2 regions of the Paenibacillus sp. FSL H3-0321 genome follow, and region 1 is predicted to be linked to the other one. Evidence: riboswitches for the same ligand, from Rfam matches in the RefSeq annotation. Region 1 holds a riboswitch; the other holds the start of a gene.
What was found. A riboswitch is a leader RNA that binds a small molecule or an ion and turns the genes downstream of it on or off. The one in region 1 is predicted to bind cyclic di-GMP.

Region 1 (5,602 bases):
TTCTCCTGCATGGCCTGAACAGTATCCAGCTTATAATAATAGGCTGCCAGCGCCTCCCAGCTGAGTGAAAAAGCAGGCATAGGCGCACGCAGCACTGCGAGCGGCTCCGAAACCCCCGAGTACTTACCTTCCTCTTTCGCTCTTGCCGTGATATGCACGGCTTTACCCAGCGTTATCCCGATCTGTTCACTCCATTGTCCTGCGCTGTTGACAGCAATATTAGAGTACAGCCGTTTTTCCCCACTGGACGGATAATAAAGTTCCACTTCCAGCTGGGCCCCTGGTTCAGCAGTTCCTGAAACCACAGATTGTCCTGCAGCAGCAGGTTTGATCTGCAAAGCTGCCGGAGGAGGCAATTCATCGCCTCCAAGGATTTCAAAGCTGGCGATCTGCCCGTAGTACACGCCAACACCGTTATACTCGGCAGGGGAGATACAGATGTTATAACGCCCTTCATCCAGCGGTACACCGCCGATTTTCCCGTCCCATTCATACTCATGAACGATATATTGGCCGTTAAGCTTCGTTGGATATTCACCGCTCTTAATCAGATCCCCGAGGAGCGGGGACGATCCGTCCCGCTGTGGAGTACAGAGGCTGATATTCGTTTTATGATACTCCTGACCGTTGTCGGCCGCGTTGAAGCTGAAGGAGATTTTAACCGATTTTCCCGATTCCGGGTTAAGTTCACTGGGTTCAATCCGCATATTGGTAGCTGCATAGGCCGGAGAGATGAACTTATCCAGACCTGGAAGGATGGGAATATAAGAAATGACCAGCAGCAAAGCAAGCATGAGGTTAAAACGTGCCTTCATGCTGCCGCCGCGCCACTTCCTTTTGAGCGCTCCGAATTTCATGATTTGATCTCCTATCCGTTATAAGTTAGAGTAATTTCAGCTCAGCCAGCAGCTTGTACATCACGACCGCTGCTTCTGCTCTCGTTGATGAGTCTTTAGGCTTCAAAAGCTGTCCGTTACCCTGCACCAGCTTCTTGCCCACCGCTGCAGCTACGGAATCCCTTGCCCAACTGCTAACGCTGCCGTTGTCCTTATATCCGCCCAATTCAGCTTCAAGCTTGGCAGATTCTGCAGCAGAAGCCCGGCTGCCGATAGTGCTGTCTATTGCCCGCATCAGCATCACCATCATCTGTTCACGGGTCAGCGGATCATTACCGTGAAAAAGTCCACTTTCTCCCGTTACGATTCCTGCCGCTGCAGCTGCTTCCACATAAGGGTAGGACCAGTTCGCAGCTGAAACATCACGGAAAGCCGGCGTCTCCGGCCGCTGCGGCTGCAATCCAAGAGTTGCTGCCAGCAGCTTGGTGAATTCAGCCCGGGTCAGGATCCCTTTTGGCGCATAAGCGGTTCCGTTCATCCCGTTCACAATCCCCCTAGCCCCCAGCACCTCTACAGCTTGCTGCGCCCAGTGGCCTGACATATCTGTGAATTCAGCTCCGCGCAGCATTACCGCATATAGTCCGGAAGCTGTAATTCCGGTTTGAACAACGGCGTCTTCCGCCGCAGTCACTCCGCCAATATAGTTCCATATGCCTTTTGCCGGATCGTTGCTATAGATTCCAAGCTTCTCACGGCCTGTCGTCCAAGGCGCTTCCTTCGGGTACCCTACCGTCAGCTTGGCCGGCTTCAGGAACGGAGCACTCGCTTGTACCTGCCACGCTGAACCTGCCTTCAGCAGTTTTTTGCCGGTTGCGTCGAGCAGTACTTCTTTCTCCAGCTCAGCTTGGGCCAAGCTTACAGTGGTATTGTCAGGGAAGGTTCCTGCTGAAATCTCCAGCCGTGCCCAGCCATTCAGTACAGACAAAGTACCTCCAGCACTTCCGATAACCTGACTGTCCTTGGCTCCGGTTACTACAGGGGTCTTCACTTCCGGGGCTGAACCCGGGTTCGGATCTGCGCCTGGATTTGGAACTGCACCTGGATTTGAGGTTGTCCCTGGAGCTGGAGTCGTTCCTGGGGTTGGGGTTACCCCTGGACTTGGAGTGGCTCCCGGACTCGGAGGGGTTGATCCTTCTTTCAGGTCAATCGACTCTATGTAATCATCCTTCTTGCTGTAAAGCAGTTTATCCCCGGTAATGCCGATCAGCTTCGTTCCGGGCTCTATTGCTGGCAGTGATTTCACTGCATATGTAGAAAGGTTCACTTGCTGCAATGTGGCAGCACCGTCCCTCTCCTCTTGAAAAACTGCCTGCCCTTCACCTATCGACATGAAGGCATACTGGGTTCCTCCAGGCTTCATCTCGGTGAGATCCACAGGCAGAGCAGTCAGATCCTTGATATTCAGAATCACATATTTGCTCTCGGAAGCCCCATTTTTTTGCTTAAACAGTACATCGCTGCCGTTAAAAACAAACCAGTCCACATAGCTTGCTCCGCCCAGACTAACCAGTGCACGCGTAGCTCCGCTTTTCAAATGGAGCAGACTGAGCCCCCCGTCACGGGCATTCTTATACACCACATTGCCACCGGCCAGCACCGGGAAACGTCCTTCGCCGAGGTCGGCTTCAACACCCGTAGCCAGATCATGATAGATCATGCTGCCGTAATTTTTGCGCTCGTACCAAACCACACCGACTCCATCCGTAGTCGGATTGCCATATGTGCCAGACTGTTTGTTAAGCTTTCTTCGTGTACCCGTCTCAAGATCGGCAGTGTAAATATCCCAGTTCAGTGAAGACTCCTGCTCTGTTCCTTTGTCGGCCCACACTGCAACGTTGCCGCTCACATAAGGCGCATCCTTGGCAGATGAACCCGATGTAAGAACAGTGCTGGCACCACTGGCCTGATTCATCGCGTGAACCTGCTTCACCCCGTCAGCCTCTGCTTCCAGCCATACGATCCGGTTGCCGGATACGTTATAGTCCGTTCTACCCGGATCGGTCCCGGCAGCCAAAACCTGCTTCATGCTAAGGCCTCCGCTAAACAGGCCCACAAGCATACTCACCGCCACTGCGGACACAACCGTCCGCGAAAACTTCCCTTTCTTTCTAAACCTCATTTACTTCTCTCCCCCAGCGCTATTTGTAGGCACGCCAAAAAACCAAGTGCCTTGAGCGGCCCGGCTGTCTTAACATCCTCCTTTGGATGAAGTAGACCCGTGGCTTTGCGTCTCCGACTTTCGTACGGATTTGCCTTTGTTTCAAACTCGGTTTTTTCTGTCCCGTTATGGGTATGCAGGTGTGACTTTAGTTGTACAGGACTCTTTCTTTATCGGAATTTATCCCTATAAAATTAATAAGTTCTAGTTCTCCCTTACTTATATACCTTTTCCTTTTTTCGGAAATAGGTCTCGTTCTTCGGCATGTGTAAAGATTTAAAACAAATTTAGAAACAAAAAAACGGCATCTCTGCCGTTTAATTGTGTTATAGACTCTCAGGATTCGAACCCAGGCCTTATATAAAGGATTTCACTAACTACTCCTGCTTTAAATGCTTGGCTGCGGCTGCAGGTGCAAACAGTGAGCTTGCAAGCAGAGCTACCGTTCCTTTATACACTGCGTGCGACGCTGCGACACTTCCCAAATGTCCTCCTATGTGCAGGTGAATCACTCCGTGAAGAGAGGACCAAATCGTACCTACAATAAATTCCGCATTTGAATCACCAGCAATTAGGCCTTGCTCTTGAGCGCTGACAATCACGGACAACAAGCGCCGCATAGCAGTAACAGTGCCTTTCATGCTCTGCTCATCCGGTTTGAAATCTGCAAATGCTCCCCCAAACATCAATTTATAGTAGCTGGTATAGCGCTGGCCAAATTCCCAATACACTTCTGCCAGATTAATTAAATACTGCTGCAGATCCTCTGACTGTGAAGCACTCTCAAATTCGCTCGAGAGTATTTTGCAGCCCTCCAGATATAATTGCTGGGCTAAACCTTCTTTATTAGCAAACAGACTGTAGATGATCTTGGTCGAGCAACCCATCTTCTGAGCTACTTTTCGCACGGTGACAGCTTCCGGCCCTTCTTCCTGAAGAATAAAGGCTGCTGCATCAACTACGAGTTGACGAAGACTAGCTGTGTTCTGTAAGCGGGCTTCCTGATAGGTTGTCAGCTTTCTATTGCTTGCGTCAGCAAAATTGTTAGGTTCATTCAACTTAATCGCCTTCTTTAGTTATGTTGTTATTCTCGGGAAACGCAGTTTCCAATCATATACCACGCATTCTATACAGTCGATTCCACAAAGTCAATCCTACATACACATATCTTCTTGCAAATTTTTAAAAAGAAGGTTTGACTTTCTCCAGCCAGCAGGTTACTATGATTTCAACAGGAAACACCGTTACCAACTAACAAGCTAATATTGCTTTGGGCACTGCTTTTAAAGTAATTTTTTTTGCTCAATCGGTAACATCGTTTCCTAACGAATACATCGTTTTAATAGGAGGAGTAATTATATGAATATTCAAGGAAAATGGTCGCTAGTCACGGGTGCCTCTTCCGGCATTGGCGAACAATTTGCAATACAGCTGGCTAAACAAGGAAGCCATCTGGTTCTCGTAGCCAGATCTAAGAACAAACTCGATGACTTGGCAGCGGAACTCGAAAGAAGCTATAACATCAAAGTCGAAGTCATAGCTATGGATCTTACGGAAGCAAGTGCACCAAGGGAATTGTTCCAGCAATGCCAGCTGTTGAAGCTTGAGATTGAGCTGCTGGTCAATAATGCCGGATTTGCCACTCATGGGATGTTCGAGCAAATCTCAGGCCAGCGGCAGCATGAGGAGATTATGTTGAATGTTGCTGCCGTCGTAAATATGACTCATTTATTCTTGCCGGATATGCTGCGCAGAAGCTCTGGTACTGTGATCAATGTATCGTCCACTGCAGGATTTCAGCCGCTCCCCTATATGGCTGTGTATGGGGCAACCAAAGCTTTTGTCTTGTCCTTTACAGACGCATTATGGTGGGAGAATCGTGACCGTGGAGTCCAGTTCTTCGCACTTTGTCCCGGTTCTACAGATACGGATTTCTTCACCGTCGTGGGGACGGACGAAGCTTCAGTCGGGAAGAAAGCAACTCCACAGCAGGTAGTTGAGACTGCGCTGCGCTCACTCGCGAAAAAGAAGATATACACTATTCCAGGCTCGCAAAATTACCTCGGAGCACAGTTGTCCAGATTCGTTACCCGAAAACTGAGTCTGCGGATTGTTGGAAACATGCTTCGCCCAAAATAGCGTATAATGAACAAAATAGAAAATCCACAAAAAGGGGATAGGATACATGATATTGAGCATGAATTGGATTACGCTCAGGGTGCGGGATCTGGAGGCATCCCTTAATTTTTATCACAGCATTCTGGGACTTCCGATTGACCGCAGATTTGAGAGCAGAGGAAGACAGATTGTTATGTTAGGCACGGAGGGGCAGCCCAAGATCGAGCTTATTCAGGGAAGCGACCCGGCTCTGAAGCCGGAATGCGGTGTATCCATTGGGTTCGAGGTGGCGTCGCTGGATGAGGCAATAGAGAGTTTCAAAAGCCAGGGTATCCCGGTAGCGCGTGGTCCGATTACGCCGAATCCACGCATATCGTTCTTTTATGTACTGGATCCGGACGGTTTCGAGGTACAGATTGCAGCGCACAGC
Region 2 (5,602 bases), 1.4 Mb from region 1:
AGAATGGCGTCGTTACGTACAAGTGCCGGAGTGCCTGACAGCAGCATATTATTGAAATATTCTGCCTTTAGCCCATTCTCAGCAGGTGCTGCTGTCGGTGTTGGTGCCGGCGTCGGTACCGGTGTTGGTGTTGGTGCAGGTGTTGGTGCTGGCGCCGGTGTTGGCGCAGATGTCGGTGTTGCTGTTGGCACCGGTGCTGGTGTTGCTGTCAGCGCAGGCGTTGCTGTTGCCGTTGCGGCTGGTGCTGCTGTCGTCGCTAAAGCCGGTTTTGCAACCAGGCTGGGTGTACTGTCCAATTCTGTCTGGCTGGCAGCAGCTGCCCCGGCATTCACAAACAATGCGCTGGCCGGAACCGTCCCTTTGGCTTGGCTTTGACTTTGCCACATTAAGCGGATATTCGCATCACCGGCATTCTCGTAATACTCGACCTTGATGTCGTACAACTGACCGCCTGTTAAAGCGATGCTCCCGGTACGCTCGGCTCCGCTCTGTTTCATCCAGCTGTCAATGACAGCTTTACCGTTAATATAAACGCGGATACCGTCATCCGAAGTGGTAAAAATCTGATAAATCTCACTATACGTTGGCTTGATTTGACCGGTCCAGCGGACAGAGAAGGAATCTACACCGATTGAAGGATCCGGCGAACCCTGGCGCCAGTTAAAGTTAAGCAATGCATCATTGCGCACCAAGGCCGGCGTACCGGAAAGCGTCATGTTTTTGAAGTATTCTCCCTTAAGTCCGCTCAACACAGGCGCTTCCACTGAATCATTAGAGTCAGGCGTTGGCGTTGCCGTCGGCTTCGACGTTGCCGTTGCCGTCGGTGTTGGCGTTGCCGTTGGTGTTGGTGTCGCTGTCGGTGTTGCCGTTGGTGTCGGCGTCGGCGTTGGCGTTGCCGTTGGTGTCGGTGTTGGCGTTGCCGTTGGTGTCGGCGTCGGCGTTGCTGTTGGTGTCGGCGTTGCTGTTGGTGTCGGCGTCGGTGTTGCCGTTGGCGCAGCGGCTGGTGCACTCCAACTCTTATATTTATTCCGGGTCAGTGTATAGCTATCATTCATGAAACTCTTAATCGTAGTTGTGCTATTTTTCTCATAGAGCATTTTTCCCCAGTTCATCATGAAAACGAAATTTTTCTGGGAGAGCTTCAGTTTGGCCGTGCTGGGCATCTCACCGTTCTCACCAATACCTATCGGTTTACCGGCAGCCAGACTAAGCAAACTGTCATAGTACTTATTCATATAGTCGTTATCATATATATCTGCTGCAAGAACATCCACTTTGCTTGCGCCCGGATAGGTCAGCGCATAAGGATCAGACCAGGCATTCGGTGCATTGGGGTTCCATACCCACAACAGATTGTTTAATTGATGAACGTTCACGAAACGGTCATACATAATATTCCACAGTTCAGCAAAATTACTTTTCTTCCCCCACCAGAACCAGTTGCCGTTCATTTCATGATAAGGTCTCCAAAGTACAGGAACGCCCGCATCCCGCAAGCTTTTGAGCGACACCGCCACTTTATCCAGATCCGTGATCAGGCTGGCGTATTCTGTCGTGCCCGGCGTTACATACCTGTTAAATTCCGCTTGGGTGAGCGGCTTCTGCACATTGGACCAGAGGTACGCCGTCCCCGGCAGATTCTGATGAAAGGTCATTGCGACAATGCCGCCGTTCTTGTACCAGTTGATCGCGCTGTTCACCACATTCTTGCGCTGCGATGCAGCCGTACTCTCCGACTGGCCGCTAATTACGCCAAGCTCATATCCGTGAAGAGCAGCATATTCTCCGCTTGTTCCCTTCAACTTGTTGCTGAATTCATCCGGGCTCTCCAAATAATCGTGCTGTCCAGAGATGATCCCTTTTCCGGTAATGGAATAGAGGTTACTAAGCAGCTTGACAGCTTCGGCTGAAGCGTCCGGATTAACCGGCACTGCTGTGCTTGATGAGGCTTCTGCGGTTGAAGGCGACAGCCCAAATCCTAAAGGCACAGCGGTTAACAATACGGCAAGAGACAGCAAGGTGGACAGCAGACGAGACTTACGGTAAGTTTTCAAAATCATCTTCCTTTCGGTAGCCAGGCTGCCACTCTTGCGAAGGCCCTATGGCTTTGCGTCCCTATCTTTCGATTAGGTTTGCCTTTGTCGTTTTGGAAGGATTAATCCCTCTTACCGTAAGTATCGTCCCTATGAAGTTTTTATTTAGAGCATTAATAAAAATAAATTAATAAATGGTTCTAAATGCCTGTTTTGGATTTGCAACAATTGGTTAAATAGATTATTTAGGCCTAAGAGATAAACTGTTGCAAAGCTATATCTTCCCAATCCAAGGTGATGCGGATGTTATCCTCTTCTACCAGTTCCGAACCGGTCTGTACCTCGATAAACTCTACATCCGTCAGCGCAAGAATCGCATGTTTGGTGCCTTCCGGTATACGCACCACATCTCCCGCCTTCACATTATGCATCTTCTCATTAATCACAATGCTTGCTTCACCGCTGACAAATGTCCAGATTTCACTGCGTTTATGGTGCAGCTGGTAACTGATATTTTTACCCTCTTCGATAAAAATCCGTTTGGTCAGCACTTCATTTCCCTCATCGTATTTCACATAATCTATGACCTTATAATGGCCCCAGCGGCGTTCTTCGTACATGGGTCTTTGTTCAAAAGACTTCAGCACTTCCTTGATTCTCGGACTCTCCGCTTTATGGGTAACCAAAATCCCGTCCGGGCTGGCAGCGATAATCAGATCCTTCGCGCCGATCACCGTAATCGGAATATCCAGCTCATTAATCAGGCATGTGCCTTCGGAATCCGCCGTCACGAACCCTTTGCCTACATGATTGCTGTTCATTTCTTCAGTTAGCGTGTTCCAGGTGCCCAGATCCTTCCAGAATCCGGCATAAGGCTGAACTACGATTTTCTCCTCTTTTTCCACCACTTCATAGTCAAAGCTTATGGAAGCAAGCAGTTTGTACTGCTTCTGCAGTTCCTCGTAGTTCAGCGGCAATCCCTTGCGCTGCAGAATATCAAGCAGATAGCCCAAGCGGAACGCAAACACGCCGCAGTTCCAGAGGGCATTCCGGCTGATCAGTTCCTCGGCCTGCTTACGGTCAGGTTTCTCCTGGAAGTGGCTTACCTGCAGATAACCGCTTGCTCCCGCCTCTGCGCTGGTAGGAATGATATATCCGTATTTTTCTGAAGCATGCTCGGGTACTACACCCATCAGCGCCAGGTTCGCTCCGCTCTCCTGCATCGTTTGCTCAAGCTGCACTACTGTATCGAAGAAGGCGGCTTCCACATAAGGATCGACCGGCAGGATGGCCACGGTCTCGCTTGGCGAAACGCCTTCCATGGAATACAGGTAGGCTGCTGTCAGGGCAATCGCCGGAAACGTATCGCGGCGTTCCGGCTCAACGATGATAGGCACCTCGCTGCCAAGCTGGCTTTGAATCATTTCCACCTGACTGCGGCCGGTAGCCAGATAAGCCGAACCCGACATATTAGCTTCCTCCAGCTGCCGCCATACCCGTTGCACCATGGATTCCGGCTCACCCGTCGGGCTCTCAAGTACCTTCAGAAATTGCTTCGAACGTGAATCGTTGGACAAAGGCCAGAGACGTTTTCCTGAACCGCCTGATAGAAGTACCAGTTTCATATGGAACCCTCCTCATTATGTGTTGACGCGAAAATATCGGATTGTTATTGGTTGCTTCAAACGTGAAAAGCATAAGACTTAGCTGTTATGAGAGTCACTGCAAGGAATGTTTGGACTTTCGGCCGCTGTTGTCTGCAGATTTCTTGATTTATACCGCTGTTCGCGGTGGAAATCCGCAGACAAAGGCGGACGCATTCGCTCCTACAGTTCCAAAATTCCTCTCCGTTCCATTCCAACAGCCTAGCTATTCGCTTCACCCGCAGGCGAAGCTCCCTGCTAAAGATCCGGCTATTGCCGCTTGGCTGGCGGCAGGTAAGAGCGAAGTGCTTTAGTAGAGTAGAGCAAGCTTGAGGCTTAGATCGCGCCGGCCACGCTGGCCGAATACCCGCTCAGTCCGCCCATTTGCGGGCGTCCGACGGAATGGTACTCCAGGCCGGTGCCTTCGATCTGCTCCTTGGAGTAGACGTTGCGGCCATCGATCAGAACCTGGCGGCGCATACTGCCCGCCAAGCGATGCAGGTCGATATCCTTGAACTGGCTCCAGTCGGTTAGCAAGCATACGGCATCGCTGCCTTCTGCCGCCTCTTCCGGCAGGCCGCACCAGCGGAGCTGCGGATGATCGTATTGCATTTTGAAGTTATCGGCGGCAATCGGATCATAGAGCTTCACTGTAGCTCCCTCCGCTACCAGCGCTTCGACGATTTCACGGGCAGGTGCCTCGCGTACATCATCAGTATTCGGCTTGAAGGCCAACCCCCAAATTCCGATAACCGCGCCGCGCAGGCTGCCGAGCGACTCATGAAGTTTGGAAATAATCATAAACCGCTGCCCTTTATTCACCTCAACCACCGATTTCAGCAGCTTGAACTCATAGTCCACGTTGCCGGCGATCTGGATCAGCGCATTGGTATCTTTCGGGAAACAGGAGCCTCCATAACCGATTCCGGCCTGCAGGAAGCTTGAGCCGATTCTCCGGTCCATCCCCATGCCTTCCGCCACTTCGGTTACATCAGCTCCCACTTTTTCACAAATGTTGGCGATTTCGTTGATAAAGGAGATTTTGGTTGCCAGGAAAGCGTTCGATGCATATTTAATCATTTCCGCACTGCGGATATCCGTTACGAAGATATTTTCAGTGAAGCCTTGATGAAGCTGGCGCATCGTTGGCTCCAAAAGCGGATTATCCAGACCAATCACAATCCGGTCAGGATGAAGCGTATCGCGGATCGCCGAGCCTTCACGCAGGAATTCGGGAGCGGAGACGATATCGAAGGGATGATTCGTGTGGGAAGCAATAAGATTGCGGATTTTCTCATTTGTGCCAACCGGTACGGTCGACTTGGTCATGATGATTTTATAGCCTTCCATCGCTTGCGCAATTTCTGTGGCTGCTCCCTCAATATACGTTAAATCCGCTTCGCCGCCCGGCAGGGAAGGCGTTCCTACAGCGAGGATGACGATATCAGAAAGGCGCACCGATTCCTGCAGATCCGCCGAAAAGGACAATCTGCCCTCACGGAGATTCATTTCGATCAGCGCCTCAATACCCGGCTCATAGATGGGGGATTCCATCCGGTTTAATTTATTGATTTTCTCCTCATCCTTATCGACGCAGATGACATGATTCCCGTTAAGTGTAAAACATACGCCAGATACAAGACCGACATAGCCGGTACCGATTACTGCCAGCTTCATATAATCATCCTCCTTTAAGAAAATTAACGTAGGCCTGTTCCACATACTGCTTGAACTGGACCATAAACGTCTGTTCATCGAATTTATGCGCATGCCCCATAATCTTGCTGATGTCCCACGCATAGGACTCCACTTCGTGGATAGCCTTCAGCAGATCATCCACTTCCTGATTCTGAAAGAATACGCCATTTACATAAGGGACTATGGTATCCAGCGCCCCTCCGGCCTGATAAGCAATGACCGGTCTTC

Region 2: it holds a riboswitch for cyclic di-GMP, as region 1 does, so the genes downstream of both, MHI45_RS24195 (PA14 domain-containing protein) here and MHI45_RS30170 (S-layer homology domain-containing protein) in region 1, are expected to answer to the same signal.

The regions. Positions count from the first base shown of each region.
Region 1 covers NZ_JBBODH010000001.1:6,851,069-6,856,670, reverse strand. Annotated here, with positions in the region: gene MHI45_RS30175 (DUF3289 family protein) at 1-857, opposite strand, end outside; gene MHI45_RS30170 (S-layer homology domain-containing protein) at 883-3,015, opposite strand; cyclic di-GMP riboswitch class I at 3,067-3,160, opposite strand; gene MHI45_RS30165 (TetR/AcrR family transcriptional regulator) at 3,432-4,112, opposite strand; gene MHI45_RS30160 (SDR family NAD(P)-dependent oxidoreductase) at 4,414-5,193, shown strand; gene MHI45_RS30155 (VOC family protein) at 5,240-5,602, shown strand, end outside.
Region 2 covers NZ_JBBODH010000001.1:5,402,972-5,408,573, reverse strand. Annotated here, with positions in the region: gene MHI45_RS24195 (PA14 domain-containing protein) at 1-2,054, opposite strand, end outside; cyclic di-GMP riboswitch class I at 2,067-2,147, opposite strand; gene MHI45_RS24190 (sugar phosphate nucleotidyltransferase) at 2,285-3,658, opposite strand; gene MHI45_RS24185 (hypothetical protein) at 3,721-3,990, shown strand; gene MHI45_RS24180 (UDP-glucose dehydrogenase family protein) at 4,013-5,353, opposite strand; gene MHI45_RS24175 (glycosyltransferase) at 5,358-5,602, opposite strand, start outside.